2 regions of the Actinoplanes sp. NPDC049668 genome follow, and region 1 is predicted to be linked to the other one. Evidence: riboswitches for the same ligand, from Rfam matches in the RefSeq annotation. Region 1 holds a riboswitch; the other holds the start of a gene.
What was found. Region 1 has a riboswitch for cobalamin ahead of cobN (cobaltochelatase subunit CobN). Riboswitches for the same ligand answer to the same signal wherever they lie in the genome.

Region 1 (15,494 bases):
TCGACGGCCGGGTGGCGCTGCGACCGGAGGACCTGCGGGTGGCCGTCCGGGAGGGCCGCGAGGCCAACCTGATCCTGTTCTGCGTCGACGCCTCCGGATCGATGGCGGCCCGCAAGCGGATGACCCAGGTCAAGACGGCGATCCTCTCGCTGCTCCTGGACGCCTACCGCCGCCGCGACAAGGTCGGCCTGATCACGTTCCGCGGCCTGCGGGCCGAGTTGGCGTTGCCGCCGACGCACTCGGTGGACATCGCCGCGGCCCGGCTGGACGAGCTGCCCGCCGGCGGTCGCACACCGCTGGCCGAGGGCCTGATCGAGGCGGCACACGTACTGGCCCGCGAGCGGGTCCGGGACCCGCGACTGCGTCCCCTGCTGGTCGTGGTCACCGACGGCCGCGCCACCGCCGGTCCCGACGCGGTTGCCCGGTCCCTGCGGGTCGCGGACCACATCGCCGGTCTCGGGATCACCTCGGTGGTGATCGACGGCGAGAACGGTCCCCTGCGCCTCGGCCTGGCCCGGCGGCTCGCCGAGCGGCTGCGCGCCACGCACATCCCCGTCGCGGAGGTCAACGCCGAGACCCTGGCCACCACGGTCCGCGACCACACCGATGTGAAGGGTGCCGCCTGATGCCGCAGGGCCAGCCGGTCGACGTACCCGACGACGGCCTCACCACCCGCCAGCGGCGCAACCGGCCACTGTTGATGGTGCACACCGGCGACGGCAAGGGTAAGTCCACCGCCGCCTTCGGTCTCGCCCTGCGGGGCTGGAATCAGGGCTGGCGGATCGGCGTCTTCCAGTTCGTGAAGTCGGCCCGGTGGCGGATCGGCGAGCAGACCGTCCTGGAGCGGCTCGGCCTGCTGCACCAGGAGACCGGCGAGGGCGGCCCGGTCGAGTGGCACAAGATGGGCTCGGGCTGGTCCTGGACCCGCAAGCAGGGCGAGGCCGAGGACCACGCCGCCGCGGCGGCCGAGGGCTGGCGGGAGATCAGCCGACGGCTCGCCGCGCAGAGCCACGACCTGCTCATCCTCGACGAGTTCACCTACCCGATGAAGTGGGGCTGGGTCGACGTCGACGAGGTCGTCGAGACCCTCGCCGGCCGGCCGGGCCGGCAGCACGTGATCGTCACCGGGCGCAACGCCGACCCGAGGCTGGTCGAGATCGCCGACCTGGTCACCGGGATGACCAACATCAAGCACCCGATGGAGACCGGGCAGAAAGGCCAGAAGGGCATCGAGTGGTGACGGCGTCAGCCGCGCTCGCGCACCCAGGCCGCGGCGCGGTCGACATCGTGGACGGTCGGCACGCCCGCCGGGGCGGCCGGACGCCGAATGACGACAACGGCGACACCCAGCTCGGCGGCGGCGCGCATCTTCGGCCAGGTATGTGTTCCGCCTGAGTCCTTGGTGACCAGGACGTCGCTGCGGTGCTCGGCCATCAGCGCCAGCTCGCCCGCGAGCGTGTACGGGCCCCGGCTGGTCACCAGCTCCCAGGCCGGCGGCAGCTCGAGTTCGGGCACGTCGACGACCCGCGCGAGCACCGCGCGGCCGGCCAGCGCCGGTACGAAGCGAGCCAGCTCCTGCCGCCCGACGGTGAGGAACGGGCGCCCGCCGAGGGAGCCGGCGAGGGCCGCCGCCTGCTCGTGATCGTCGACGAGGTGCCACGCCGGATCGCGTTCCCAGCCCGGCCGCTCCAACCGCAGCAACGGCACGCCCTCGGCCGCGCAGGCGGCGGCGGCGTTCGCGGACATCCCCCGCGCGAACGGGTGCGTGGCGTCGACCACGGCGTCGTACCCGCGCAGCGCCGCGCGCAGGCCGTCGACACCGCCGAAGCCGCCGATGCGCACCCGCCCGACGGGCAGCCGCGGCCGCGCCACCCGGCCGGCGAGCGAGGAGGTGACCTCGACACCGGCGTCGACGAGCCGGGCGGCGAGCTCGCGGGCCTCGCCGGTGCCGCCCAACAGCAGGAGTCTCACCCCGGCGCCCGCAGCAGATAGACGTCCATCACCCAGCCGGCGGCGCGCCTGGCTCGGGCGCGGGCCGCGTCGAGCGCGCCGCGGACCTCGGCCACCCGCCCGGCCACGAGCTCCTCCGACGGGGTGCCGAGGTTGGCTCCCCACCAGATCGACCAGTCGTCCAGGCCGTCGAGGTCGAGCGCGGCCGACAGCATCACGACGAGGTTGGTCTGCCCGGCGGCGATCGCCTCCGGCAGCCGCCGCGCGGTCGTGACGTGCACCGGCCGCCCGACGGGATGCAGCACGACCCGATGGCGGGCCGCGAGCAGCTGGGGAGCGCTGATGCCCGGCAGCACGGCGTACTCGATCCCGAGCTGCTCGACGATCCGGATGGTGGAGTCGTACAGCGAAGGGTCGCCCCAGACCAGGAACGCAGCGGTGCCGCCGCGCTCGCGAAGGACCCGCCGGTACGCCTCGACCCGGGCCGCGTGCCAGTCGCGTACGGCTGCGTCGTAGTCGGTGTCGCGGTCCCGCCGCGGATCGGCGACCGCGACCACCTCGACGCCGTGCGCGGCGGCGATCGCGCGGCGGGCGGCCAGCAGGCCGTCGTCGTCGCCCTTCGACGCGGCGACGACGTAGTCGCACTCCCGCAGCGCCTGCGCCACCTCGGGGGTGACGTGCTGCGGGCCCATGCCGACGCCGAGGATCCAGACCTTCACGCGCCGCTCACTCGCGGTCCTCGAGGTCTCCCTCGACCGAGAGGTAGACCTGCTGCATCGCGGCCAGGACGTCGGCGTCCGGCTCGGCCCACAGGCCCCGCTCGGCCGCCTCGTGCAGCCGCTCGACGATGCCGCGCAGCGCCCACGGGTTCGACTGGCGCAGGAACGCCTGGTTGGTCTCGTCGAGGATGTACTCGGTGGCGAGCTTCTCGTACATCCAGTCGTGCACCACGCCCGCCGTGGCGTCGAAGCCGAAGAGGTAGTCGACGGTGGCGGCGAGCTCGAAGGCGCCCTTGTAGCCGTGCCGCTGCATCGCCGCGATCCAGCGCGGGTTGACGACCCGGGCGCGGAAGACCCGGGCGGTCTCCTCCGCGAGGGTGCGGGTCCGCACGGCGTCGGGGCTGGTCGAGTCGCCGACGTACGCCTTCGGGTCCGCGCCGGTCAGCCCGCGCACGGTGGCGACCATGCCGCCGTGGTACTGGAAGTAGTCGTCGGAGTCGGCGATGTCGTGCTCGGCGGAGTCGACGTTCTTCGCGGCCACCTTGATGCGGCGGTAGTTGGCCCGCATGTCGTCGGCGGCCGGGGCACCGTCGAGGTCGCGGCCGTAGGCGAAGCCACCCCAGGCCGTGTAGACCTCGGCCAGGTCGGCGTCGTCGCGCCAGCTGCCCGACTCGATGGCCTGCAGGATGCCGGCGCCGTACGACCCCGGCTTGGAGCCGAAGATGCGGGTGGTGGCGCGCCGGTGGTCGCCGTGCGCGGTCAGGTCGGCGCGGGTGTTCGCGCGCACGTAGTTGCGGTCCTCGGGTTCGTCGAGGTCGGCGACCATCCGCACCGCGTCGTCGAGCATCGCGACCACGTGCGGGAAGGCGTCGCGGAAGAACCCGGAGATGCGCACCGTCACGTCGATGCGCGGTCGGCCCAGCGCCTCGAGCGGGATGATCGTCAGCCGGCTGACCCGCCGGGACGCCTCGTCCCATTCGGGGCGGACGCCGAGCAGCGCGAGCACCTCGGCGACGTCGTCGCCGCTGGTGCGCATCGCGCTGGTGCCCCAGACGCTCAGCCCGACCGAGGTGGGGTAGCCGCCGGTCTCGTCGAGGTACTTCTGTACCAGCGAGTCGGCCATCGCCTGGCCGGTCTGCCAGGCCAGCCGGCTGGGGACGGCACGCGGGTCGACGGTGTAGAAGTTGCGGCCGGTCGGCAGCACGTTGACCAGGCCCCGCAGCGGCGAGCCGGACGGGCCGGCGGGCACGAAGCCGCCGTTCAGCGCGTGCAGGACCGCGTCGAGCTCGTCGGTGGTCTTCGCCAGTCGCGGTACGACCTGGGTCGCGGCGAAAAAGAGCACCCGGCGCACGTCGGCGTCGTGGTGCAGGGCCTCGACGGCCGCCGGATCCCAGCCGGCGCTCTCCATCGCCTCGACCAGCGCGCGGGCCTCGGCCTCGAACGCGTCCACCTCCGTGGTGCTCCCGCCGGCCAGTCCGAGCGCCGCCCGCAGCCCGGGCACGGCGTCGCCGACGCCGCCCCAGACCTGGGCGGCACGCAGGATGGAGAGCACCAGGTTGACCCGGGCCTCGCCGGTTGGCGCGGCGCCCAGGATGTGCAGGCCGTCGCGGATCTGGGCGTCCTTGATCTCGCAGAGCCAGCCGTCGACGTGCAGCAGGAAGTCGTCGAACTCCCGGTCCTCCGGGCGCTCCTCGAGACCGAGGTCGCGGTGCATCTCGGCCGAGCGCATCAGCTGCCAGATCTCGCCGCGCACCGCGGGCAGCTTGGCCGGGTCCATCGCCGCGATGTTGGCGTGCTCGTCGAGCAGCTGCTCGAGGCGGGCGATGTCGCCGTACGACTCCGCCCGCGCCATCGGGGGTACCAGGTGGTCGACGATGGTGGCGTGCGCGCGGCGCTTGGCCTGGGCGCCCTCGCCCGGGTCGTTGACCAGGAACGGGTAGATCAGCGGCAGGTTGCCGATGGCCGCGTCGGGGCCGCAGGAGGCCGAGAGCGCGGCGTTCTTGCCGGGCAGCCACTCCATCGAGCCGTGCTTGCCCAGGTGGATGACCGCGTCGGCGGCGAAGCCGTGCTCCAGCCAGCGGTAGGCGCCGAGGTAGTGGTGGCTCGGCGGCAGGTCGGGGTCGTGGTAGATCGCGACCGGGTTCTCGCCGAAGCCGCGCGGCGGCTGGATCAGGATGACGACGTTGCCGGCCCGCAGCACGGCCAGCACCAGTTCGCCGTCGTCGTTGACGAACAGGTTGCCGGGCGCGCCGCCCCACGCGTCGACCATCGCCTCGCGAAGATCGGCGGGCAGGTCCGCGGTCCAGGCCTCGTACTCGGACTTCGAGATGCGCACCTGCGCGTCGGAGAGCTGGGCGGAGGTGAGCCACTCCTCGTCCTGACCGCCCGCCGCGATCAGGGCGTGGATCAGCGCGTCACCGGCGGCGGTGTCGTCGTCCAGGTCGAGCAGCGGCAGCACCGCGTTGTCGTGCCCGAGGTGGTAGCCCTCCGCGCGCAGCCGGCGCAGCATCCGGATCGCCGAGACGGGTGTGTCGAGACCGACCGCGTTGCCGATCCGCGCGTGCTTGGTGGGGTAGGCCGAGAGCACCAGCGCGAGCTTCTTCTCCGCGTTGGGAACCCGGCGCAGCCGCGCGTGGTTGACCGCGATCCGGGCCACCCGGGCGGCGCGCTCGGGGTCGGCGACGTACTGCGGCAGCCCCTGCTCGTCGATCTCCTTGAACGAGAACGGCGCGGTGATGATGCGCCCGTCGAACTCCGGGATCGCGATCTGGCTGGCCGAGTCGAGCGGGGTGACGCCGTCGTCGGAGGCCGCCCACTCGGCGCGGCTGCTGGTCAGGCACAGGCCCTGCAGCACCGGGATGTCCAGCGCGGCCATCCGCTCGACGTCCCAGGCCTCGTCGTCCCCGCCGGCGCTCGCGCTCGCGGGCACGCTGCCGCCGGCCGCGAGCACGGTGACGACCAGGGCGTCGAGGGTGCCCAGCGCGTCGTACAGGTCGTCGGGCGCGGAGCGCAGCGAGCCTGCGAAGATCGGCACGCCGGCGGCCTGGCCGGTCGCGTCGATCGCGTCGGCCAGCGCGTGTGCGAACGCGCTGTTCCCGCTGGCCTGGTGTGCCCGGTAGAACAGCACGCCGACCCGGGGAAGGGCGGCGTCGACGGGTTCGGGCCGCTCGGCGTACCCCCACGGCGGGATCGCGACCGGGGCCTCGAAGCCCTCACCGGTCAGCAGGACGGTGTCGCAGAGGAAGGCGTGCAGCTGGGCGAGGTTGGCGGGGCCGCCCTCGGCGAGGTAGCGGTGCGCCTCGGCGGCGACGCCCATCGGCACCGTGGAGAGCTCCATGAGCTCCGCACTCGGCTGCTGCTCGCCGCCGAGGACCACGAGCGGCGTGCCGGCCTCGCGCACCGCCGACAGGCCGGGCCACAGGTCGTGGGGCGAGCCGAGCAGTCGCACGATCACCAGATCCGCGCCCGCGACGATCGCGGCCAGCTCGGCGTCGCCGGTCCGGCTCGGGTTCGCCCACGTGTACGCCGCGTCGCTGGTGCGCGCGGAGAGCAGATCGGTGTCGGACGTCGACAGCAGCGCGAGGCGCGCGGGCTGAGCGGACAGGTCGGCCATCTGCCGGGTTCCTCCTCCGGGGTTCTCGCCCCGTCTCGGGTCATATCGCCCGTGGCCAGTGTCTGGCTGCATCCCGTCGGGATGTCACAGTGGCGGAACCGCCCCGGATCCTCACCGGGTTCCTGCACCACGAGCGCCCCGAGCCTACGGGAGGGTCTCCGCACCACCTCTGCCGCAGGGAGCCGACACGGGTCTGGGCAGGTGTTTCTCAACACATGGCGCCTGCTCCGCCTGGTTGGCGGTATCGCCGCGCGGGCTGAGAGACTGGCGCCTGCTGCCCGCGGCTGACCACCGCTTTCGCCGATCCTGAGGAGCCTCGTGTTCGAGCCGTCCCTGCGCCCCGATGCGACCCCGGCCCTGACCGAGCTGCTGCGGTCACGGATCCTCGTCCTCGACGGCGCCATGGGCACGATGATCCAGCGGTACGGCTTGAGCGAGCAGGACTACCGGGGTGAGCGGTTCGCGGACTGGCCGAGCGACGTCAAGGGCAACAACGACCTCCTGACGCTCACCCAGCCCGCGGTGATCAGTGGGATCCACCGCGAGTACCTGCGGGCCGGCTCGGACCTGATCGAGACGAACACCTTCAACGCCCAGCGGATCTCCCTCGCCGACTACGGCATGGAGGAGCTCGCCTACGAGATCAACTTCGAGGCCGCCAGGCTGGCCCGGGCCGAGTGCGATGACGCCACCGCCGCAGATCCGGACCGGCCGCGCTACGTGGTCGGCGCGCTGGGCCCGACCAACCGCACCGCCTCGATCTCGCCGGACGTCAACGACCCCGGCGCCCGCAACGTCACGTACGCGGAGCTGGCCGAGGCCTACCTCGAGCAGGCGAACGGCCTGGTCGACGGCGGCGCCGACATCCTCATGATCGAGACGATCTTCGACACGCTGAACGCGAAGGCCGCGATCTTCGCGGTGGAGACGCTGTTCGAGGAGCGCGGCCGGCGCTGGCCGGTGATGATCTCCGGCACCATCACCGACGCCTCCGGGCGCACCCTGTCCGGCCAGGTCACCGAGGCGTTCTGGAACTCGGTGCGGCACGCCCGGCCGCTGCTCGTCGGGCTCAACTGCGCGCTCGGCGCGAGCGAGATGCGGCCCTACCTGGCCGAGGTGTCACGCCTCGCGGACTGCTTCGTGTCCTGCTATCCCAACGCGGGACTGCCCAACCAGTTCGGCGAGTACGACGAGGCGCCCGAGCAGACCGCGGCGATCGTCCGCGAGTTCGCGACGAGCGGGCTGGTCAACGTCCTCGGCGGGTGCTGCGGCACGACGCCGGAGCACATCGCGGCGATGGCCGGCGCGATCGACGGCCTGGCACCGCGGGAGCCGGTCGGCACCGCGGCGGCCTGCCGGCTCTCCGGCCTGGAGCCGCTCACCATCACCGCGGAGTCGCTGTTCGTCAACGTCGGGGAACGCACGAACATCACCGGCTCGGCGCGGTTCCGCAACCTCATCCGCGACGGCGACTACCCCACCGCCCTGTCCGTGGCCCGCCAGCAGGTCGAGAACGGCGCGCAGGTCATCGACATCAACATGGACGAGGGCATGATCGACGGCCTCGCCGCGATGGACCGGTTCGTCAAGCTCATCGCCAGTGAACCGGACATCAGCCGCGTCCCGCTGATGATCGACTCGTCGAAGTTCGAGGTCATCGAGGCCGGGCTGCGCTGCGTACAGGGCAAGCCGATCGTGAACTCCATCTCCCTGAAGGAGGGCGAGGAGAACTTCCGCGCGCAGGCCCGGCTGTGCCGCAAGTACGGCGCCGCCGTCGTCGTCATGGCCTTCGACGAACAGGGCCAGGCCGACAACCTCGCACGCCGCCAGAGCATCTGCGAGCGCGCGTACCGGATCCTGGTCGACGAGGTCGGCTTCCCCGCCGAGGACATCATCTTCGACCCGAACATCTTCGCGGTGGCCACCGGCATCGAGGAGCACGCGAACTACGGCGTGGACTTCATCGAGGGCACCCGCTGGATCAAGCAGAACCTGCCCGGCGCGCTGGTCTCCGGCGGCGTGTCGAACGTGTCCTTCTCGTTCCGCGGCAACAACGCGGTCCGCGAGGCCATCCACGCCGTCTTCCTCTACCACGCGATCTCCGCCGGCATGGACATGGGCATCGTCAACGCCGGCGCCCTGGTCGTCTACGACCAGGTCGACCCGGTGCTGCGCGAACGCATCGAGGACGTGATCCTCAACCGCCGCCCGGACGCCGCCGAGCGGCTGCTGCAGATCGCCACCGAGTTCGCCGGCGACGGCATGAAGGCCGAGGCGGTCAACGACGCCTGGCGCGCGCTGCCCGTCGAGGAGCGGATCACCCACGCACTGGTCAAGGGCATCGACGACTACGCCGAGACCGACACCGAGGAGCTGCGCGCGCTCATCGAGGCGCGCGGCGGCCAGCCGATCGAGGTCATCGAGGGCCCGCTGATGGCCGGGATGAACGTCGTCGGCGACCTCTTCGGCGCCGGCAAGATGTTCCTGCCGCAGGTGGTCAAGTCCGCCCGGGTGATGAAGAAGGCCGTCGCCTACCTGATCCCGCACATCGAGGCCACTAAGTCGCCGGAGGACGCCGGCCGCAGCAACGGCCTCATCGTCATGGCGACGGTCAAGGGCGACGTGCACGACATCGGCAAGAACATCGTCGGCGTGGTCCTGCAGTGCAACAACTACGACGTCATCGACCTCGGCGTGATGGTCCCCGCCGAGAAGATCCTCGATGCGGCCAAGGAGCACGGCGCCGACATCATCGGGCTCTCCGGCCTGATCACCCCGTCCCTCGAGGAAATGGTCAACTTCGCGGCCGAGATGGAACGCCGCGGCCTGGAGATCCCGCTGCTGATCGGTGGCGCCACCACGTCGCGCGCACACACCGCGGTCAAGGTCGACCAGAAGTACCACGGGCCGGTCGTCTGGGTGAAGGACGCCTCGCGCTCGGTGCCGGTCGTCGCCGCGCTGCTCTCCAACGAGCAGCGACCGGGCCTGCTCGCCGACATCCAGGCCGACTACGACTCGCTGCGCGAGCGGTACGCCGCCCGCAGCGACGCGAAGGTGATGCTGCCGATCGCCGCGGCCCGTGCGAACCACACCCCCGTCGACTGGACCGGCTACCGGCCCCCGCGCCCCCGCCTGCTCGCCACCCAGTCGCCGCGGCTCCACCAGGACGGCCGGCCCGCGCCGGCGGCGCACCCGGTCGTCAAGACCTTCTCCGACTACCCGCTGGCCGAGCTGCGCGACTACATCGACTGGCAGCCGTTCTTCAACGCCTGGGAGATGAAGGGCCGATTCCCCGACATCCTCAACAACCCGGCCAGCGGTGAGGCCGCCCGCCGGCTCTACGACGACGCCCAGGCGATGCTCGACCGGCTGATCGCGGAAAAGTGGATCACCGCGGCCGGCGTCATCGGGCTCTTCCCCGCGAACACCGTCGACGACGACGACATCGAGCTCTACGCCAGCGAGGACCGCACCGAGGTGCTGGGCACCCTGCGCCAGCTGCGCCAGCAGAGCGAGCACCGCCCCGGCGTGCCGCACCGCAGCCTGGCCGACTTCGTCGCGCCGAAGCAGACCGGACTGCAGGACTACGTCGGCGCCTTCGCGGTGACCGCCGGCCTCGGCATCGGCGACAAGATCCAGGAGTTCAAGGCGGCGCTGGACGACTACAGCGCGATCCTGCTGGAGTCGCTCGCCGACCGGCTGGCCGAGGCGTTCGCCGAACGGATGCACGAGCGGGTCCGCACCGAGTTCTGGGCGTACCAGCCCGACGAGCGGCTCGACAACGAGGCGCTCATCAAGGAGAAGTACGTCGGCATCCGGCCCGCGCCGGGCTACCCGGCCTGCCCGGAGCACACCGAGAAGCAGACCATCTGGGAGCTGCTCGACGTGCGGGCCAACACCGGCATCGAGTTGACCGAGAGCATGGCCATGTGGCCCGGCGCCGCCGTCAGCGGCCTGTACTTCTCGCACCCGCAGTCGCAGTACTTCGTCGTCGGCCAGATCGGCCGCGACCAGGTCGAGGAGTACGCGGCCCGCAAGGGCTGGACCGTCGCGGAGGCGGAGAAGTGGCTCGCGCCCAACCTCGGCTACCGCTCCGACAACGATTGACATCCTCTCCGCTCTAAAAGGGGCAGCCCCACTTTCGGACGTTCAGCGCCAGCCTCTCGGTAATCCGGCCGCAGTGTGAGCACATCCGGGTGGACGGGAAGAACCGGTCCACCCGGCCGAAGGTGCGCCCGTACCTCGCTTCCTACGATTCGCGCTGCCCCGCTGCTTGCGGGACAGGTCCTGCTGCAGCCGCTTGAGCTTGCGGGCCGCGCGGCGCAGGAACTTCTGCGCGGTCACCTTCGTGCCGTCCGACATGACCGCGAAGTGGGTCAGGCCCAGGTCGATGCCCACCTCGGAATCGACCGGCGGAAGCGACTCGTCCGCGGTCCGCACGACGAACGAGGCGAAGTAACGCCCGGCCGCGTCCCGGATGATCGCCACCGACGACGGCTCCGAGGGAAGCGACCGCGACCAGCGCACCTGCAGGTCCCCGATCTTCGGCAGCCGCAGGCGGCCGTTGTCGAGGACCTTGAACCGGGAGTTCTTCGTGAAGCGGATGGCCTGCCGGTGGTCCTTGCGGGACCGAAACCGGGGCGCGGCGACCTTGCGGCCCTTGCGCTTGCCGGTGATCGAGGCGAAGAAGTTGCGGTACGCGGTGTTCAGATCCGCGAGGGCCTGCTGCAACACCACCGCCGACACCTCGCCCAGCCAGGCCCGCTGCTCGGTGTCCTTGGCCTGGGTGATGACCAGCTTCGACAAGTCGGCGTCCGAGACGTACTTCTCGCCCGCCTCCCGGGCCAGCTGACGCAGGCGCAGCCCGTCGTTGAAACCACCCGGGCACACCCGAACGCCTGAGCCAGCGCGGTGCACTGACTCGCGTCCGGGTACACCCGATAGTTGTAACGGAGCTGCACGATCACCACTTTGCCATGTTGGTTTATGGATGAGATTCAAGCATCCACATTGGTAGGCACTGTGTTTCGCGTTGCGTGTCCATTTGGTTTTCGTGACGAAGATACTTTCGCCCGGTCCGGCGGCGCCGCATCGCTGAACGTCATCAAGCAGCAGGAACCTCCCGGTTAAGGCACCGCTCGGGCCCGGTGGCCCTCCCAGCACGGACCCTCACCCCGGCCTGAAGGCCGGAGCACTGGCCCATACTCCGGAAGCACAGACGTCGCCGCCTCAGTGGCAGACGATCTCCGGCTGGTCCGGGCCGAAGTAGTAGACCGGCCATTCGCAGTCCTCGGCGTCGATGCGGGTCAGCCGCAGGCGGTCGTCGTGCCACTCCAGGGCGAGTTCGATGTCGCGGTACGGCAACGCACCGTCGGCGTCGCGCGGGTTGGTGCCGTAGATCTTGACCGTGTCGTCGGTGGTGCCGAGGGTCGCGCCGGTCAGGTCGAAGACCGGATGGTCGCGGCCGTCGACCACGTCGAGCGGGCGGGGGTCGCGGCTGTCCGAGGCGCCGTCGAACGCGTAGAGCAGCGCGGCGGACGCCGAGCTGCGGCACTTCGCGCCGACGAAGACGTCGTCCTGGCCGTCGCCGGTGATGTCCTGGCTGCGCGGCGGGAAGTCCTCGGCCAGCGCCACCTCGGAGGTGTCCTGGTCCGAGGTGCAGTCGGTCAGGTGGCGCCGGACGACCGCGAGCCAGTCGATCGTCTCCGCGGCGTCGCCGACCGTCGACGGGTCGGTCCAGGTGCCGTCCGAGGGCACGTAGCCGGGAATGCCGTCCGGCGCGGCGTCGAGCCGGAAGGACAGGTCGTCCGGTTTCGGCTCGCGGTCGAACAGGAGGGTCGCGGCCATCGGCTCGGTGTAGCGGGCGACGATCCGGCGGTCGGCGGTGCCGTCCCGGATCGTCAGCCAGGCGGGGCCGCCGGGTCCGCGCGAATCGGCATTCACCGGCTGCGGCCCGCGGGACCTGACGCGCAGGTAGTAGGGGCCCTGGTCGCCCTCGCGGTCCAGGGCGATCCGGATCGGCAGCATCCACCGGCCCGCCGGGAAACCCCCGGTCACCTTCGTAGCGGGCCAGGCCGGCTCGATGGTCGCGGTCGTCGCCCCGCGCGGCTCCTCCTCCGGAGTCGCCAGGCGCCGGGCCGGGACGAAGAAGAAGGAGCCGTCGCCGCCGTGGCGCCGGTCGGGCAGCTTCTGCCAGTACGCGTCGCCGACGGCGTAGTCGGTCCTGCGGATGGACACCCCGCTCGCGAGCTGGTCCGCGGCGTTCGACGTGGCGTCCCAGTACATCACCGGCGGTGACGACGGGCTGAGGTCGGGCTCGGCGCCGGGCCGGCACCAGTCGACGGGTTCGGTCGGCTCGTCGGTGGTCCAGCCGACGCAGGCGGTCTGCCGGGAGCCGTCCGGGATCTGCGGCCCGCCGTCGGAGAAGTCGTCGAGCGGGCACCGGCAGGCGACCCGGTTCGCCACCCACCGGGCGGCCGCTGTGCTCGTACCGGTGATGAAGGGATTCTTGGGCAGCGGAATCCCGGCCGGTCGCGGATCGGCGAACCAGGACCAATGCACGTGTACGCAGTCGGAGCACCCGGCGCTCACCGGCGACGGCAGCCCGACGCCGTGCCGGCTGCTCTGGTGGTAGTTCTCCCAGCCCGCGCCGCGCACCTCGCCGCCGTCGATGACCTTCCTGGCCCCGCCGCGCCGCAGGTGACCGCCGCCGCCGCTGAGGGTCTCCGGTTCGAAGTCGAGGTCGCTCAGCGACCTCACCTTGATCCCCGAGGGGAACTTGACGACGTCCTTGATCAGCTCCGCTCCCCCGCCGCTGCCCTGGAGGATGCCGTCGTCCGGGTCCCAGGCGAACCGCTGCACGACCGACACCGACCGGACCTTCTTGCTGTCGGCGGGCGACGCCGCCCAGCGCGTGGTCGGCCAGAAGCGTTTGCATCGCGACTTGAGGGTCGGCTCGCACCGGTCGTCCAGCAGCTCGGAGAAGCGGTACTGCTGCTCGAAGAGCACGGTGACGTCCCCGCCGACCGTCACCGCGTAGGTGGCGGTCACGGCCTCGTCGCCCTCGACCGGTGAGCAGTCGACCGGCCCGAGCAGCCGGCTGGCGACCGTGTCGTCCGGCTGGGGCCGGGGCCCCGGGGTCAGGAACCCGTTGTGCAGCGTCCCGTCGGCGGTGCGGATCCTGACCTGGGCGACCCCGACGGCGTCGGCCATCCGCCGCGGGCCGAGCCGGAGGTCGGTCAGGACCAGCCCGGACGCCCGGCTGGAGATCGCCCGGTAGGTCCAGCGGTCGGTGGCCGGCTCGCTGGGCGGTCCCGATCGGGCGCAGACCGGGTCCCCGGCGCGGGACTCGGCGCCGAGCCGGAAGACCGGGTCGTCGGCCGCCGTGAGCCGGTAGCCGACGTCGTCGCCGCCCACGGTCAGCCCGGCGGCCAGGACCGGCACGATGGCGAGCAGGCGCAGGCCGCGCATGGTCTCCCTTCCGGCGGCGGGCACCGGACCCACCCCAGCCAGCATCGCGGGCGCCGGAGGGGAAGCACAGCGGAGGTTCGGCCTACCCGGTACGGGTGACAATCGGCGGGGTGGACGGGCGGGGCCGGTTCGGCGGCCGGCCCCGCCCGCCGCTATCAGGGTGTTACGCCGAACTCGATCCAGTTCAGGTTGAACAGGTTGTTGGCGGGGCCACCGGCGATGGACCTGAAGACGAAGTAGAGCTCCTGCTCCCCGGCCGCCGCGCTGACCGGGAACGTCTGGCTGGACCAGTACGCGTTGCCGGCCGTGGCGAGCACCGGCAGCGTGGTCACCAGCTCGCCGGTCGGCGAGCCGAGCCGGACCTCGACGTTCGCCCGCGGCTGCCCGGCCGTCGCCGCGGTGCCACCCGCGGTACGCAGGGTCAGCGAGCCGACCCCGCCCAGGTCGATCGGCCGCAGCGCGATGTGGTCGCCGTTGTCCACGGCCGTCAGGTGCTCGCCGCCGTCGGCGTCGTTCGTGGTCGCGACCGCGACGGCCCGCTTCACCTGTGCGTTCTCCACCTGCTGCCGCCACGTCTGCACGGTGGCCTGCCCGGTCGCCGAGAGCCCGCCGAGGTCGGTGTAGGTGGCGCTGACGCCCAGGAACAGGTACCCGCCGGCGTGGTCGGCGCCGTCCTCGGGGCTGGGCAGCGTGCCCGCGCAGCCGGTCGTGGAGTTGATGCCGTGCCCGTGCTCGTCATGGCCGATGACCAGCGAGACCTGGACCCGGGAGCAGTCGACCGCGCCGTCCTCGGGGTCGGTGACCCGGACCGTGAAGCCGACGGTGTCGCCCCAGTCGAAGAACGACCCGTTGGCCGGGGTGACGACCTCGACCACCGGCGCGGTGTTGCCCACCGTGATCGTGCGGGTGGCCACCGCCGTGCGCCCGGTGCCGTCGGTGACGGTCAGCCGCGCGTTGTACGTGCCGTTCGAGGTGTAGGTGTACGACGGGTCGGCCGTCGTCGAGTCGACCGTGCCGTCCCCGGTGAAGTCCCAGGCCAGCGAGATCGTGTCGCCGGGGTCGGGATCGGCGGTACCGGCACTGGAGAACTGGACCGTCAGCGGCGCCGGCCCGGAGGTCGGTGTCGCCGAGGCCCGGGCCACCGGCGAGCGGCCGTCCTTGACGTAGCGCACGGTCGACAGCTGCGCCTCCGGGTTGGCGCGGAAGAACCCCTGGCCGTACTCGAGCACGTAGAGCTGGCCGTCCGGGCCGAACTCCATGTCCATCGGGTTGGCCCAGGTGAATCCGGTGAGCAGCGGCTCGATGGAGAGCAGCCGGTCCCGGCCGTCGGTGCGGAAGGCGAACAGCCGGTTGCGGGTGAACTCGCCGAAGACCACGGTGTCGTCGTAGTACTCCGGGAACCTCAGCTCGTTGCCGAGGCGGGCGTTGTAGTCGTACCGCGGGCCGCCCATCGGGCCGACGCCGCCGGTGCCGAGCACCGGCCAGTCGAAGCCGCACGGCACCGGCGGGTTCGCGAGGTACGCCGACGGGCACGGGGTCACCGCGTTGAAGGTGTACGCGAGCTGCGGGTCGCGCACCGCCGGCAGCTCGCGCAGCCCGGTGTTGCGCGGCGACTCGTTGACCGGCGCCACGCAGTCGAACGGCGCACCGGACGCACGGGTCACGAAGTCGAAGTCGAGGTACGGAAGCTCCGGTGAGTAGCAGTACGGCCAGCCGTAGTTGCCGGGCTTGTCGGTGGCGAT
Region 2 (15,494 bases), on a different contig from region 1:
GAGACGCCGGTGACCCACCTGCACGGCCGGCGGCTCGCGGGGATGACCATGGGCGTGCGTACCGAACTGTCGGTCGCCAAGGCGGTCGACCAGGGCGATCTGGACGAGGTCGCGATCCATCCGCTGCCGGTTCAGGAACAGATCCTCGCGGCCTTCGACCGCCTCGGCTTCCGGCTGCGGCACGCCGATCTCGAACGCGGCGGCATTTATGGCGTACGCCAGGAGCTGCCGTTCTATCAGGAGATCGAATACGCCGCACCGGCCGAGTACGCGAAGTCGATGGACGAGGTGGAGGTGACCTTCGTAGCCGACTCGGCGGGCACGGAGGTGATCCTCGAGTTCGACAAGCGTGGAGGTCTGTTGGCGGAGGGCCGCGACACCTACGCCCGGTACCGCGTGGAACACACCGAGGCGAAGACCACGGACTGGCCGTCGCAGGTGCAGGGATGGGTCAACCAGGCAGTCACGTCACACACCGCCAGCTCTTGATCCGCCCGAGTCGCGTTCCGTCAGCTCTTGATTCGCCCGCGTCGCGCTCCGTCAGTTCCTGGCGCGTCCGTGTCGTACCTCGCTAGCTTCTGATCGTCCGGCCGGCTTCTGATGCGTCCGGTAGGTGGTCGCGGGCGGTCAGTTGACGCTGGCGGTGGCGAGCTTGATGCCGAAGCCGACGAACACCGCGCCGATGCCGGTGGAGGCTCCCGCGGCGAGGCGGCGCCGCCGCCGGAACTGCCCCGCCAGGAACTGCCCGCCGAAGATCAACGCGGTCAGATAGAGCACGCTGAACACCTGTAGCACCGCGCCGAGGATCAGGAACGACAGCGCGGGATGCGCATATCCGGGCTCCACGAACTGGATGAAGAACGAGACCACGAACAGGATGGCCTTCGGGTTGAGCAGGCTCACGACCAGCGCCCGCCGGAACGGCCGCCGCATCCCGGCCGGGACGCCCGTTCCGCTCGCCGGGCCGCCCGCTATGTCGGCCGGACCGTTCGTCGCCGCGCTGGCCGCGCTGGCCGCGCCGGCTGCGCTGGCTGCGCTGGCTGCGCTGGCTGCGCCGGTGGAATCGCCGGTGAGGTCATTCGCCGTCCTGGCGGCCAGGTCCGCGCCGCGGTTGCGTAGCTTGCGCCAGCCGCTCCGGATGACGCCGAAGCCGACCCAGGCGAGGTAGGCCGCGCCGGCGTACTTGATGACCATGAACACCGGGGGATAGGTCCGGAGGAGCGACGCGACGCCGGCCGCCGCGAGCACCATGAGAACGGTGTCGCCGACGAACACGCCGGCGGCGGCCCGATAGCCCATCCGCACCCCGCGCTGCGCCCCGACGGTCAGCACGAAGATCGAGTTGGGCCCGGGCAGCAGCACGATCGCCACCGTGCCCAGCACATACGTCCAGAAGTCGGTGATTCCCAGCACGATTCCATCCTGTGCGTAGCGGCCGCCGACCCGGGATTGGTCGTGCGGACAGAAACCTGTGGCCTTGCCCACCGTGCATCTCAGCCGGTCCGACCTGGTCCCGCGGCTGAAGCAACCGACCGCTCAGCCTGCCCGCCGTGACCGGCGGCGGCTCCGGAGGTGTTCAGCCCGCCGTGAGCCGGGCGCGGAGCCGCTCGGCGGCGGCCGGCCATTCGTCGACAGTCATCGCAAAGATCACCGTGTCCCGCCAGGTGCCGTCCGGTCGCAGCCGATGCCGCCGGATCATCCCGTCCCGGCTGGCACCCAGCCGGGAGATCGCCCGCTGTGACCGCTCGTTGCGGATGTCCGTGTACCAGAACACCCGCTCGGCCTTCAGCACGTCGAACGCCCGCTCGAGCAGCAGCAGCTTCGCCTCCGTGTTCACGCCGGTGCGCCACCACCGCCGCCCCAGGATGGTGTGGCCGATGCCGACGGCCCGGTTCGCCAGGTCGATGTCGTGGTAGCTCGTCATGCCCATCACCTCGCCGGTCTCCGGGTCGCACTGCGCCCACGCCACCCGCTCGCCCGCCCACTGCCCCCGGGCCGCGACGGCGATGTGCTCGGCCATCTCCGCGGAGTTCCGCGGGCGCAGGCTGGGCAGGAACCGCCACACCTCGTCGTCGGCGGTCGCCGCCAGCAGGCCGTCCGCGTGACCGGGCGCCAGCGGCTCCAGCGAGACATGCCGGCCACGCATCGGCGTGGCGGTGTGCCACGGCGACGCCGGCCCCGGCAGGTAGGCGGGCGGCGGCGCGGTGACTCCCGCGTCCGGCTCGGGCGGCCCGGCCACCCGGCGGATGGGCAGCACACCCGCCCAGCACGGCAGCGTCAGGTCCTCAGGGTCCTCCGCGACGCCGCCCGTGCGCGACCGCACGGAGACCTCCACCAGGGGCAGCGCCAGCACGCTGGTCGTCGCCAGCTCGCGATTCGTCGGCGGCCGGGTCTCGGCCTGCCTGCCACGGCCCACCTTCTCCACCAGGGCGACCATCGCCGCGCGCTTCTCCGCGTCGCCGGTCACCGGGCGGGCCCGGCCGTGCGCGACCAGGGACCGGTAGTTGGCGCTGTGGTGGAACTGCGACCTGGCGTAGACGATGCCGTCGAGCAGCGTCACCGAAACCGCGACCGGGATCCCGTCGGCGCGCGCCTCGAGGCCCAGCCGTCCGCCGGTCGAGGCGTGCACGTAGAGGGTGTCCCCGACCCGGACGTGCAGTGTCGGCAGCACACGCGGCTCCCCGTCCACCACGAACGCCACCGAACAGTCATACGCCTCGTCGAGGATGGCGTGCGCGGCCTCGCGGTCGTAGCGCATGCGGTCACGGCTTCGGGTCGCGGTGGTGCGGGCGGTGGGCTGGTAGAGGTCGGTCACGGGATCCTCCTTGCCAAGGATCATGTACTAGTACAGAATCACTCTTGTGTCAGGACAGTATCAGGTCACCGGTTCCTCCGCCGCCTCGATTTCCGCGAGCATCGAGGCGGGCGTCCGCGCGGGCGACTGGGTCTGGGGCCAGTGGTTGCCGCCGATCCGCGTGCTGGCCTTCGAGCTGCACGTCAGCCCGGCCACGGTGTCGAAGGCCTATCAGGAGCTCCGCCAGCGCGGGATCGTCGAGTCCGTCGGGCGCAGCGGCACCCGCATCCGCACCCGGCCGGCGGTCGCCAGCCCGCGTTCCGCGCTGCGTCTGCCGGTGCCGGCGGGCGCGCTCGACCTGTCGGCCGGAGACCCCGACATCCGCCTGCTGCCGGGTCTCGCTCCGCACCTCCGCGCGGTCTCCGAGGAGGTCGGCCCGCCCATGGGGTACGCGGCCGCCGGAGCCATGCCGGAGCTCATCGACGCGGCCCGGCCCCGCCTCGCGGCCGACGGCGTGCCCGTCGAGGGCGCCGCCATCACGGTGACCAACGGCACGCTCGACGCGATCGAGCGCCTGCTCTCGGCGCATCTGCGGGCGGGCGACTCGGTGGCGGTCGAGGATCCGGGCTGGGCGAACCTGCTCGATCTTCTGGGTGCCCTCGACATCACCGCGGTGCCGGTCGCGGTCGACGACGAGGGCCCGCTGCCCGACCGGCTCTCCGCCGCCCTCGCCAAGGGCGTGCGCGCGGTCATGGTCACCGCCCGCGCGCAGAATCCCACCGGCGCCGCGATCAGCGCCCAGCGCGCCGCCGAGCTGCGGGCGGTCCTCGCCGGGGCCCCCGACGTCCTGCTCATCGAGGACGACCACGCCGCGGAGCTGTCGGGCGTGCCGCTGCACAGCCTCGGCGGGGCGACCACGTCGTGGGCGTTCGTCCGTTCGGCGTCCAAGCCGTTCGGCCCCGATCTACGCATCGCGGTGCTGGCGGGCGACGAGGCGACGATCGCCCGCGTGGTCGGCCGCATGCGGATCGGCACCGGCTGGGTGTCCACGGTGCTGCAGCGTCTGCTGCTCCGGCTGTGGCGCGACGAGGACGTCGCGGCCGGGATAGCCGCGGCGGGCGAGAGCTACGACCGCCGCCGTCTCGCGCTGCGTGACGCCCTCGCGGCGCGGGGCGTGCGCGCACACGGCACCACGGGCATCAACCTCTGGGTGAGCGTCGAGGACGAGACCCGCATGGTCACGGCCCTGCGCGACGCGGGATATGCGGTGGCACCCGGCTCCCTGTTCCGCGTCGAGGCGCCGCCCGGCATCCGGATGACGGTGAGCCAGATCGACGACGATTCCATCGAGGGCCTCGCCGACGACGTGGCGGCCGCGGCCTACCCGGCGACCGTGCCCGCCCCGTCGCGATGACCTCCACGACCGGTGCGGACCGGCACCACCACCCGCCGTATGGCGTGCGGCGGTGCCGGCCCCGGCCGTCAGAAGTCGTCGTCGAAGCTCACTGTGCCGGTGACGCCGACCTGATAGGCCGACACCCGGCGCTCGAAGAAGTTCGACAGCTCCTGCACGTCCTGCAGCTCCATGAAGGCGAACGGGTTCGCCGAGCCGTAAAGCGGCGCGATGCCGAGCTGGATGAGCCGGCGGTCCGCCACGTGCTGCAGATATGCGCGCATGTCGGTCAGCGACATGCCCGAGACGCCCTGCTCCAGCAGGTCCGCCGCGAACTGCACCTCGCACTCGACGGCCTCGGCCAGCATGTCGCGGACCTGCCGTTCCATCTTGTCGTCGAACAGGTCCGGCTCCTCGGCACGCACCTGTTCCACCACGTCGAAGGCGAACGCCATGTGCATCGACTCGTCGCGGAACACCCAGTTGGTTCCGGACGCGAGCCCGTGCAGCAAACCTCGCGAGCGCAGGTAGTAGACGTAGGCGAAGGCGCCGTAGAAGAACAGCCCCTCGATGCAGGCGGCGAAGCAGATCACGTTGAGCAGGAACGCGCGCCGGTCGTCCTTGGTCCGCAGCTCGCGCAGGTCGAAGACCGAGTCGATCCAGCGGAAGCAGAAGTCCGCCTTGCGGGCGATCGACGGGATGTTCTCCACCGCGTCGAAGGCGGCCGCCCGCTCGGCCTCGTCCGGCACATAGGTGTCCAGCAGATTCAGATAGAACTGGACGTGCACCGCCTCCTCGAAGAGCTGCCGGGAGAGATACAGCCGCCCCTCGGGCGAATTGATGTGCTGATAGAGGTTGAGCACAAGGTTGTTGGCGACGATGGTGTCGCCCGTGGCGAAGAAGGCGACCAGCCTGCTGACCAGGTGCTGCTCGGCGGCCGAGAGCTCGGCCAGGTCGGCGAGGTCGGAGTGCAGGTCGACCTCCTCGACGGTCCAGGTGTTCTTGATCGCGTCCTTGAATCGGTCGAAGAAGTGCGGATACTTCATCGGCCGCAGGGTCAGGTCCATTCCGGGATCAAGCAGCATCTACTGACACGCCTCACACGACTCGGGGTTCTCGAGGGAACAGGCCAGGGCGTCCTCGTCCGCGACCGGCGCGGCGAGCACCACCGCCGGGAGCGCCGGCGGGCTGGCCGGCGCGGCGGAGACCGTGGCCTGCTGGATGCGCGTCGCGGGCCGCGAGCGCAGGTAGTACGTGGTCTTCAGCCCGGCCTTCCAGGCGTAGAGGTACATCGACGAGACCTTGCCGATGGTGGGGGCGCTCATGAACAGGTTCAGCGACTGCGACTGGTCGATATAGGGAGACCGGGCCGCGGCAAGGTCGATGAGGGCCTTCTGCGGCAGCTCCCACGCGGTCCGGAAGAGCTCCCGGACCTCCGCCGGCAACGCCTCGATGCCCTGCACCGAACCCTCGGCGCGCTTGATCTGCTCGCGCACCGCCGACGTCCAGAGGCCGCGTGCCTTCAGCTCGCGTACCAGATAGGTGTTGATCTGAAGGAACTCGCCGCTCAGGGTCTCGCGCTTGAAAAGGTTGCTGACCTGCGGCTCGATGCACTCGTAACAGCCGGCGATGGAGGCGATCGTCGCCGTCGGCGCGATCGCGATCAGCAGCGAATTGCGCAGGCCGGTGTCCGCGATCCGCGCGCGCACCGCCGCCCAGCGAGCGGACTGCGTCGGGGCCACCCCCCACAGATCCGGCTGCAGGTCACCCCGGGCGGCCCTGGTCTCCGGGTACGCGGGATGCGGGCCGGAGCGCTCGGCGAGCGACGCCGAGGTCTCCAGCGCGGTCAGATAGATCTCCTCCGAGACCCGGGTCGAGAGCTCCCGGGCGGCGGCGGAGTCGAACGGCAGCCCCAGCGCGAAGAACGCGTCCTGCAAACCCATCAGCCCGAGCCCGACCGGGCGCCACCGCGGGTTGCTCGCCGCCGCCTGCTCGCTCGGGTAGTAGTTGATGTCGATGACCCGGTCCAGGAACACGACGGCGGTCCGCACGGTCTCGCGCAGCTTCGCCCAGTCGACGTCGTCGCCGGTCAGGTGTGCACCGAGGTTGATCGAGCCGAGGTTGCAGACCGCGGTCTCGTCGTCGGCGCTGACCTCGAGGATCTCGGTGCACAGGTTCGACAGGTGGATGGTGTTGCCGGGGCGGCCGGTCTGGTTGCTCAGCCGGTTCGAGGGGTCCTTGAAGGTCATCCAACCGTTGCCGGTCTGTGCCAGCGTGCGCATCATCCGGCCGTACAGGTCGCGCGCCCGGACGGTCTTGACCGCCTTGCCCTCCGCGATCCGGTACGCGGCCTCGAACTCCCCGCCGTAGAGGTCCGGCAGCCCGGGGGCGTCGGACGGGTCGATCAGCGACCAGTCCTCGTCGGCCTCGACCCGGCGCATGAACTCGTCCGGGATCCAGTTGGCCAGGTTCAGGTTGTGTGTGCGCCGGGCGTCCTCGCCCGTGTTGTCCCGCAGCTCGAGGAATTCCTCGATGTCCGGGTGCCACGGCTCGAGGTAGACGCAGGCCGCGCCCTTGCGCCGGCCGCCCTGGTTGACCGCCGCGACGCTGGCGTCGAGCGTGCGCAGGAACGGCACGATGCCGTTGGACCGGCCGTTCGTGCCGCGGATCAGCGCGCCCCGGCCGCGCACCCGCGACCAGGAGATGCCGATGCCACCGGCGAACTTCGACAGCCGCGCCACCTGCTGATAGCGCTCGTAGATCGAGTCAAGCTCGTCCTTCGGCGAGTCCACGAGGAAGCACGACGACATCTGGGTGTGCCGGGTGCCCGAATTGAACAACGTCGGCGAGCTCGGCAGGTAGGCGAGCGACGACATGAGCCGATAGAACGCGATCGCCTCACCCGCGCTGGTCGACAGGCCGCAGGCGACCCGCAACAGCCAGTACTGCGGCGTCTCCACGACCAGGCGCGTCCGCGGATGCCGCAGCAGGTAACGGTCGGCGACTGTACGCAGGCCGAAGTACTCGAACCGCAGGTCGCCGGCCGGGTCGACGGCGTCGTCGAGCTTGCGGGCGTTCCTCGCGACGAACGCGGCCGTCTCGTCCCCGATCAGCCCCTCGGCGTGGCCGCGGGCGATGGACTGGCTGAAGCTCGCGATGCCCTGGCCGCGGACCTCCTTGTCGACGAACGCGGCGAGCAGCCGGGCCGCCAGCCGCGAATACTGCGGTTCCTCGCCGATCAGCTCCGCCGCCGTCTGGATCGACAGCCGGTCGAGCTCGGCGGTGGTCGCGTCGTCGTAGAGACCACTGATGGTCTTGGTCGCCACCCGCAACGGGTCGACCTCGTCCAGGTCGGCGACCCACCGCTCGACCGCCTTCACGATCTTGTTGACGTCGACCGACTCCGCGTCACCGTTGCGCTTGCGCACCTGCATCGCATGCCTGCGCTGCTCCGGCACGGCTGGATCGGTCGCAGTCTGCTCCTGCGTGACCGTCATGAACTCTCTCTCCTCGCGAGCCCGTTCCGAAGTGGTCTCCGGGCGCGCAGGAGGACGCCGGTGGACGCGGCTGTACGCGTACACCTGAGTGGCGTCGGCCGTCCCACGCGGCCTCGGACCGCCGCACGCGGAGCGTGCGGCGCGCTGGCAGGTCTTCGGACTCGCGGGCCTGACCTGTCTTCGGTCTCCTACTGGCCGTCGCTTCCCAGGCCGGGGCCCAGTGCTGATGACGGCGGTCGTTCCCACTCACCGCTGCGGGGCAGTTCCGGTCTTCCACCGGATTCCCTCTTGCCTCGGCCGTCCTGGAGAGACGGCCGAACCAGCTGCGGGCAACACCATATCTAGGTGCGACTCGAAACGCGCAACCCCACATGTCGTGTCGGCGTGTCGGATCATGCTCGTTCGGGTGAGGCCCCGCGCGTGGCGGGGACGGCAAGGGGTAGAACCTCTGCATGGCAATGACGCAAGCCCCGCCGGGGGCTCAGGGGTTCATTCCCGCCGATGCGCACGACCTCGACGAGCTCAAGGCCGCCGCGCCCGGCTGCCGCGGCTGCGAGCTGCACGAGAACGCCACCCAGGTGGTCTTCGGGCGCGGCGCCGCACACGCCCGGCTGGTGCTGGTCGGCGAGCAGCCCGGCGACATCGAGGACCAGAAGGGCCTGCCCTTCGTCGGCCCGGCCGGCCGGCTGCTGCGCGACGCGGTCGGCGACGCCGGCATCGACCCGTCGGTGATCTACCTGACCAACACCGTGAAGCACTTCCGCTTCGAACTGCGCGGCCGGCGCCGCATCCACCAGACGCCCGGCCCGGCGCACATCGTCGCCTGCCGTCCCTGGCTGGTCGCCGAGTTCTCACTGCTCAAGCCGGACCTGATCGTGGCGCTCGGCGCGACCGCGGCCAAGGCCCTCTTCGGACCCTCGTTCCGCGTCACGAGATCACGCGGCGAACTGCTACCGTGGCCGGCCGCGGCGCAGCGCCCACAGGACTTCCCGAAGGCCGAGTCCCGGGCACTCGCAACGATCCATCCCTCGGCAGTGCTACGGGCCGACGACCGGGACGCGGCATACCGAGGCCTGGTCGACGACCTCAAGGTTGCGGCAACGGCCCTGTCCTGATCCGCACCCCTGGCACTCTGTCTCCGGCTTGGACTTCGCCCCCGCGTGCGTGCATGTCTGTCGCTCGCCGCCCTCGCAGCGCGTCGCGGGCGATCGGTGCCGGACAGTGATGACGTGCCCACCGCCGACGTCCTATCCCGGCACGTCGCCCGTCGTGGCGTGCCGGTCTCCAGGCGTGCCAGGCGGATGGATGCGTCCTGTCGCTTGATGTGGCCGGTCGGCGGGTCTGTTGCCTGGTGTGAGTGGCTCGCGGTCCTGTCGCTTGGTGTGGGGCTGGCCCGTTGCCTGGTGTGGCCGGCCCGGCTGGCCTGTCGCTTGGTGTGGCCGGCCCGGCTGGCCTGTCGCTTGGTGTGGCCGGCCCGGCTGGCCTGTCGCTTGGTGTGGCCGGCCCGGCTGGCTCGTCGCTTGGTGTGGCCGGCCCGGCTGGCCCGTTGCCTGGTGTGGCCGGCCCAGCCGGCTCGTCGCTTGGTGTGACCGGCCCGCCGGCCCGTCGCTTGGTCTGAGCGGCCCGCCGGCCCGGTGTCCGGTGTCACCGGTCCGTCGGCCCGTTGCCCGTGTGACCGGTTCCGCCGGCCCTCCAGGTGGCCGCCCTGTTCGGTGGTCCCGGGGGGCGTCCTGCAGGGTCGGCGCTCTATCGCCGACGGTCCTCGCATAGTGATGTGCGTCTCAGCATTGTGCGCGGCGGGGTCGTCCGCGGCCCGCAGGTACGCTTTTGCCCGTGCGGTTGACGGATTTCTGGGGGCGCCTCGAGCAGGCGTTCGGCCCCGCATATGCGAGGAGCCTTGCCACCGATCAGAGTTTCTCGGCGCTACAGGGCCGCACGATCGAGCAATCCATTGCTCAGGGTGTCGATACCGCTACCATCTGGCGCGCGGTGGTGGCCGAGTACCCCGATCGGGTGCCTTCGCGCCTGCACTGACCCATCTTTCGTACGTTTGTTCTGGCGTGTCACTCGATAGTCGTACACCTGTTCGGCTATCGTCCTCAGCGGCGTGGTCATCCGCAGCTCACGACCGGGCGGTCGTTTTCTGTCAGACCCAACGTCTAGCGTGACCCGCGTGGTGAACAGAAACGCTTCGGCGAAGACGCCTGGGAAGTCGAGTACAGGGGTGGCGGACATGGTGGCAGGACCTGATCGGGACAAGGCGCTAGACCTTGCTCTCGCGCAGATCGACAAGCAGTTCGGCAAGGGCTCGGTGATGCGCCTCGGGGAGCGGCCGGTCACACAGATGGCCATCATCCCCACCGGCTCCATCGCCCTCGACATCGCGCTCGGCGTCGGCGGCCTGCCGCGCGGCCGGGTCATCGAGATCTACGGCCCGGAGTCCAGCGGTAAGACGACGGTCGCCCTGCACGCGGTGGCCAACGCCCAGCGCAACGGCGGCATCGCGGCCTTCATCGACGCGGAGCACGCGCTCGACCCCGACTACGCCCAAGCCCTCGGCGTCGACACCGACGCCCTGCTGGTGTCCCAGCCGGACACCGGCGAGCAGGCGCTCGAGATCGCGGACATGCTGATCCGCTCCGGCGCGCTCGACATCATCGTCATCGACTCGGTGGCGGCCCTCGTGCCGCGCGCCGAGATCGAGGGCGAGATGGGCGACAGCCACGTGGGTCTGCAGGCTCGCCTGATGAGCCAGGCCCTGCGAAAGATCACCGGCATCCTGAACAACTCCGGCACGACCGCGATCTTCATCAACCAGCTCCGCGAGAAGATCGGCGTCATGTTCGGCTCGCCCGAGACGACGACGGGCGGCCGCGCGCTGAAGTTCTACTCGTCGGTGCGCCTCGACGTACGCCGCATCGAAAGCCTCAAGGACGGCACCGACGTCGTGGGCAACCGCACCCGCGTCAAGGTCGTGAAGAACAAGGTCGCGGCGCCGTTCAAGCAGGCCGAGTTCGACATCATGTACGGCAAGGGCATCTCCCGCGAGGGCTCGCTGATCGACGTCGGCGTCGAGCAGAGCATCGTCCGCAAGTCCGGCGCCTGGTACACGTACGACGGTGACCAGCTGGGCCAGGGCAAGGAGAAGGCGCGCGAGTTCCTGAAGGAGAACCCGGACGTCGCCGCCGAGATCGAGAAGAAGATCCTGGAGAAGCTCGGCGTGGGCCAGACCACCGGTGACGCCGCCGGCGGTCCAGACCTGCCCCCGGTCGACTTCTGATCGATGCAACCTCCGACGACGAGGCGATCCGCTGCACCCGGCCCACCCGGGCCGGGTGACCCCTCCCCGCCGCTACACCGGTCCGGCGCCGTTCGAGGCCCTGCACGAATCCACAAACCGGCACCGTCGCGGACTTCCGCCTCGCGGACTTCCGCCTCGCGGACTTCCGCCTCGCGGGCTTGGGTCTCGCGGGCTTCCGCCTTGCGGGCTTGGGTCTCGCGGGCTTCCGCCTTGCGGGCTTGGGTCTCGCGGGCTTCCGCCTTGCGGGCTTCCGCCTTGCGGGCTTCCGCCTTGCGGGCTGTGGCCTCCGCTCCACAGCCCGCCCGGGCCGCCGGCCCGCTCGTCCCGGCGAACGGCTGAGCCCGGGTGCCTGGACGACGCGGCGCGCGGTCGGGGCGGGGCTGGGATGCGATCCCACCCCGGCCCACAGAAGATGACTCCCCTGGTGGCGAGCTCCGGCCCGACGACCCGGAACGCGGCAACGTGACGGGCCGGCGCCGCCGGAGCTCGCCGGGCGGACCGCCCTACAACACCCGCGACAACGCGGCTGAGCGGCCGCCCGAGCCGCCGCGCAGCGAGTCCGAGATCGCACGCGAAATCTGCCTGCGCCAGTTGGCGGTGCGCCCGCGCACCCGGGCCGAACTGGCCAAGACCCTGGCCCGCAAGGAGATCTCCGACGAGGTGATCGCCGAGGTCCTCGACCGCTACGACGAGGTCGGCATCATCGACGACGCCGCGTTCGCCCGGATGTGGGTGTCTACCCGGCACCAGGGCCGGGGCCTGGCCCGCCGGGCGCTGGCCAACGAGCTCCGCCGGCACGGGGTGGAGGCCGAGGTGGCCACGGAAGCCCTGGAGACCTTGGACGACGACGCCGAGGCCACCACCGCACGCGCTCTGGTCGATCGCAAGCTGCGGTCCGCGCGAGGCACCCCCGACCAGGTGTTCCGCCGCCTGGTCGGAATGCTGGCCCGCAAGGGCTACCCGGCCGGCGTGGCGATCCGAGCGGTAAAGGACGCCTTGGCGGCCCGCGACGCCGAAGCGGCCGAGTTCGCCGACCAGATCGACGCCGATGCCCTGGCAGACGAAGCCAACGACCCACTGTCCTGACCGCACGCAAAGCCCGACCGGCCCCGGCGAGCCGCGCACGAACCGGGGCGCTGGCCCGAGTCCAGATGTGGATCGGGTGCGTGGTCGGACTGGGTGGTGGTTCGGGTTTGGGCGTGGGCCGGGGTGTGTGCTTGGGCCGGGGTGTGTGTGCTTGGGCCGGGTGGTGGTCCAGGTTGGGTGTCGGTCGAGCATGTCCTCGTGCGGTGCGGGCTGGCGGTGGCCGAGGCGGCCGCGGTACCCGAGGCTGCCTTTGGGCGTGCGGGTTGCCGGACGCGAGGTTCGTATGGCGAGCGGGATCTGGGGAAGTTGCCGATCAACCAACCCGGCTGCCATGTGACCGATCGACCGACCCGGCTGCCATGTGACTGATCGACCGGCCCGGCTGCCAGGTGACTGATCGACCGGCCCGGCTGCCATGTGACTGATCGACCGGCCCGGCTGCCAGGTGACTGATCGACCGACCCGGCTGCCATGTGCCGGACAGGTGCCCGGTCCGCTGCGACTCTGTTCGAGTCCGCACAGCAATCTATCGCCATTTGTGTGTTCCAACACGAGCGGTGAGGTCGCCCCGTGCTGTATCCGGCCATCGAGCTTTGGCCGTTATATCGGTGCTGCGATAAGTGATCGCTGAGATGTCGGATTTGGCTGTCCCTGTTTGGGCTGTGATGGCATCAGGTGCCCTGCTCACCCCACTCCGGAGCAAGGTTCCACCCTTCGCATCGTCGGCGCAGGGTGCTGACAAGGTTAGATGCGTGTTGTCTGAATTTGGCTAGATTGTTGCCCGTGGATAGGAGTGGATTTCTATCCGGCAAGTTGTGGCGCGGACTACGGATTTGTCCACTGAGGACGTAATGGCCCTTTGGTGTCGGCAAATGGGGAGGAAACCAAGCGACTCGCACGCCATTGCGGCATGCGTGCTACGGCCCGGGCTTGGCGTCATCGTCGTGCCGTCGCTGCGGCCGAGCTGGGGGTGGCACCTCTACGAGAGTGGACCGTAGCCTCTCCGGGCTGTCGGTCCATCGTCGCTGATGGATCTCGCGAGGCGTCGCCGACGGCCTCGGACTGGTAATCTGTGCTTGGTGACAGACGACTTCCACCCAGCTCAGCGCGGTGGCGGCTCCCCTCACGAGAGCCCCGACGCGACGGCTCAGGTCGTCCCACACATCGCGTCGGCCGGTTCGCCCGAGGGCACCGTTCCGCCATCGCACTCTGATGCCGAAATCCCTGGTCAGCATTCTGTGCCAGCGGACAGCCAGGCCCTGCCCGGTCCAGGGCAGGGCGATGTGCCCGCGGCGCCCTTCGCGTATCCGCCTAGAGCACATCAGTCCGGAACCTCAGCATCGATGCCCGGCGATCCGGCAGACGTCACAGCCAATCTGAGAGTGCCGATGGACGGACAGGGGCCTGGCGAGGAAGACCCGACCGCGCCGGTCACACACCCGCCGTCCGGTCAGCCGCTGGTCGGTCAGGTGTCGGATGGGCAGACGCCGGTGGCTCACTCGCCGGTCGGTCAGCCGCCAGTGCCCCACCCGCCGGGCGGGCAACCGCTGGCCGGTCATCTGCCGGTGACTCACCCGCCAGTTGCCCACTGGCCGGTTCCTGCACCCTCCGGCGGAAACGTGCCTCCACGCGGCCGGACCACCGGGCCAGTGCCGACGTCTCCGGCCGTGTCCACGTCCGGGCATGCGCCGGCATACAGAACAGTGCCGGCCGATGGCGCGGCAGCCGTGACTGCTCCTGCAACCGACCCGGTAGCCGGATCCACCCCGACGGGCAGCCCAGCCGGCGGCGCGGCCCGGATGACCGACCCCGCGTCCGCCACCCCGCACTACGGCCCGCGGTCCGCCGCCGAGAACCGGCCCCCTCCGAACCCGACCGGCCACAACGCCGAAAGTAATCAGCAATACAGCTACGGCCCGTTCCACCGAGGCCCACAGCAGCCGAACGAACCCCACCCGACTCCGGGAGAGGGCCCGGCATATGGTGCGCCCCCGGCCTTGGGTGGCCGTCCGGCGCATGGTCCGAGTCCGACTTCCGCCGGGGATCCGGCTTACGGTGCGAGTCCGACTTCGGGCGGGGGTCTGGCGCATGGTGTGCCCCTGGCCTCGGGTGGCGATGCGGCGCATGGTCCGAGTCCGACTTCGGGTGGGGGACCGGCCTATGGCGCGACCCCGACTTCGGGTGGCGGCCACCCATACGGTGCGCCCTCGACCTCGGGCGCCGCCCCGGCGTACGGAGAGGACTACAGCGCCTCAAGCCCTCCAAGCTGGTCCGCCACAGACCCCGTCTCAGGCAACGGCCCCGCCGACCCCTACGGCTTCTCGGTGGCCCCGGCATTCGGCAGCGGCCCGCGCATCGAACCCACTCCCAAACAACCCCGAGGCCGCTTCGCGATCCCGGCCCTAGCCGGCCTGGCAATAGGCCTGCTCGTCTTCGGCACCGCCGGCTGGTTCCTCGGCCGTTCGACCGCCGGCACCCAGGCCCGGACCGGTACGCCGGCGCCAACGGTCAGCTCCGCGCCGGCCCTGGGCCCCTACGAGCAGAATCAGATCGCCATCAATCGGCCGAAGCTCGGCGGTGCCCTGGCCCCCGTCGCCGAGGGCTGGCTTCCTCACCTCTCCGGCTGTGTCCGCAGCGGCGACCCGGACGGCCCAACCGCCAACAACGCGGAGAAGGCCCGGGTCCGCTGCGAGATGGACGCCATGAGCGTCATCTTCGTGGAGTACGCCACCACCGCCGACCGCGACAAGGCGCGGGTCAAGACACTCGGGCAGAACGTCGATGCCCGCGAGCTCACCCCAGGCGTAGGCCCCGCGGTGGAGCGTGCGACACCTTCGGGCCGGACCAGCGGCAACTACGTGGAGTTCGCGTACCAGGCCACGGGCAAGACTGTCAGCGGCATCTGGTGGGACGACAGCTCCACCCCCATAGCCGCCTACCTCCTCGCGTTCTGGAAGGAAGGCAGCGGGTCGAAATGGGAACCCATGCGTGACATCTGGGCCCGCTACGCCTGAATTGCCCCCAACGTACTTGAGCAGGGCGTGAGCGGGTCTGTGCCAAGCGTCCCGTCCTCTGCCGAATCATGAGTCCTTGACCGAACCGGCACTCGCGACCTAGCCTCGCGTTACACAAGGTTTGCTCGACCATCGCAGGCTAAGCGCACAATATAGATCGCATCACATTACGGCATCACTTGCGGCGTGGGGCGCCATCGATGCCTCCTCCGCCCGCAGACCGCGCGGGCGGTGGCCAGACATGCCCGGCGGTCGGTCCTCGACGCTGTAACCGGCGCCGTAGGCTGAACACGCCCGCGCTCAGCCGCCTTTGGTCGGGCATCCCTACACAGCCGGCGCAGCCATGCGCCGCAGCGAGGGGAGACGCGGCGAGATGACCACGGGCGTGATCTGGGTGCTCGTGATGGCG

Region 2: another riboswitch for cobalamin. It lies ahead of ACIBSW_RS01025 (ribonucleoside-diphosphate reductase subunit alpha); the one in region 1 lies ahead of cobN (cobaltochelatase subunit CobN).

The regions. Positions count from the first base shown of each region.
Region 1 is NZ_JBITLR010000004.1:181,526-197,019, reverse strand. It holds gene ACIBSW_RS18250 (VWA domain-containing protein) at 1-626, shown strand, start outside; gene cobO (cob(I)yrinic acid a,c-diamide adenosyltransferase) at 626-1,240, shown strand; gene ACIBSW_RS18240 (cobalt-precorrin-6A reductase) at 1,246-1,971, opposite strand; gene cobF (precorrin-6A synthase (deacetylating)) at 1,968-2,669, opposite strand; gene cobN (cobaltochelatase subunit CobN) at 2,677-6,282, opposite strand; cobalamin riboswitch at 6,318-6,438, opposite strand; gene metH (methionine synthase) at 6,601-10,389, shown strand; gene ACIBSW_RS18220 (transposase) at 10,432-11,172, opposite strand; gene ACIBSW_RS18215 (hypothetical protein) at 11,512-13,776, opposite strand; gene ACIBSW_RS18210 (ThuA domain-containing protein) at 13,908-15,494, opposite strand, start outside.
Region 2 is NZ_JBITLR010000001.1:204,938-220,431, reverse strand. It holds gene ACIBSW_RS01050 (sporulation protein) at 1-489, shown strand, start outside; gene leuE (leucine efflux protein LeuE) at 628-1,413, opposite strand; gene ACIBSW_RS01040 (bifunctional pyridoxamine 5'-phosphate oxidase family protein/GNAT family N-acetyltransferase) at 1,577-2,815, opposite strand; gene ACIBSW_RS01035 (aminotransferase class I/II-fold pyridoxal phosphate-dependent enzyme) at 2,862-4,208, shown strand; gene ACIBSW_RS01030 (ribonucleotide-diphosphate reductase subunit beta) at 4,277-5,272, opposite strand; gene ACIBSW_RS01025 (ribonucleoside-diphosphate reductase subunit alpha) at 5,273-7,684, opposite strand; cobalamin riboswitch at 7,813-8,023, opposite strand; gene ACIBSW_RS01020 (UdgX family uracil-DNA binding protein) at 8,137-8,799, shown strand; gene ACIBSW_RS01015 (DUF3046 domain-containing protein) at 9,518-9,718, shown strand; gene recA (recombinase RecA) at 9,918-10,964, shown strand; gene ACIBSW_RS01005 (regulatory protein RecX) at 11,331-12,071, shown strand; gene ACIBSW_RS01000 (hypothetical protein) at 14,396-15,085, shown strand; gene rny (ribonuclease Y) at 15,459-15,494, shown strand, end outside.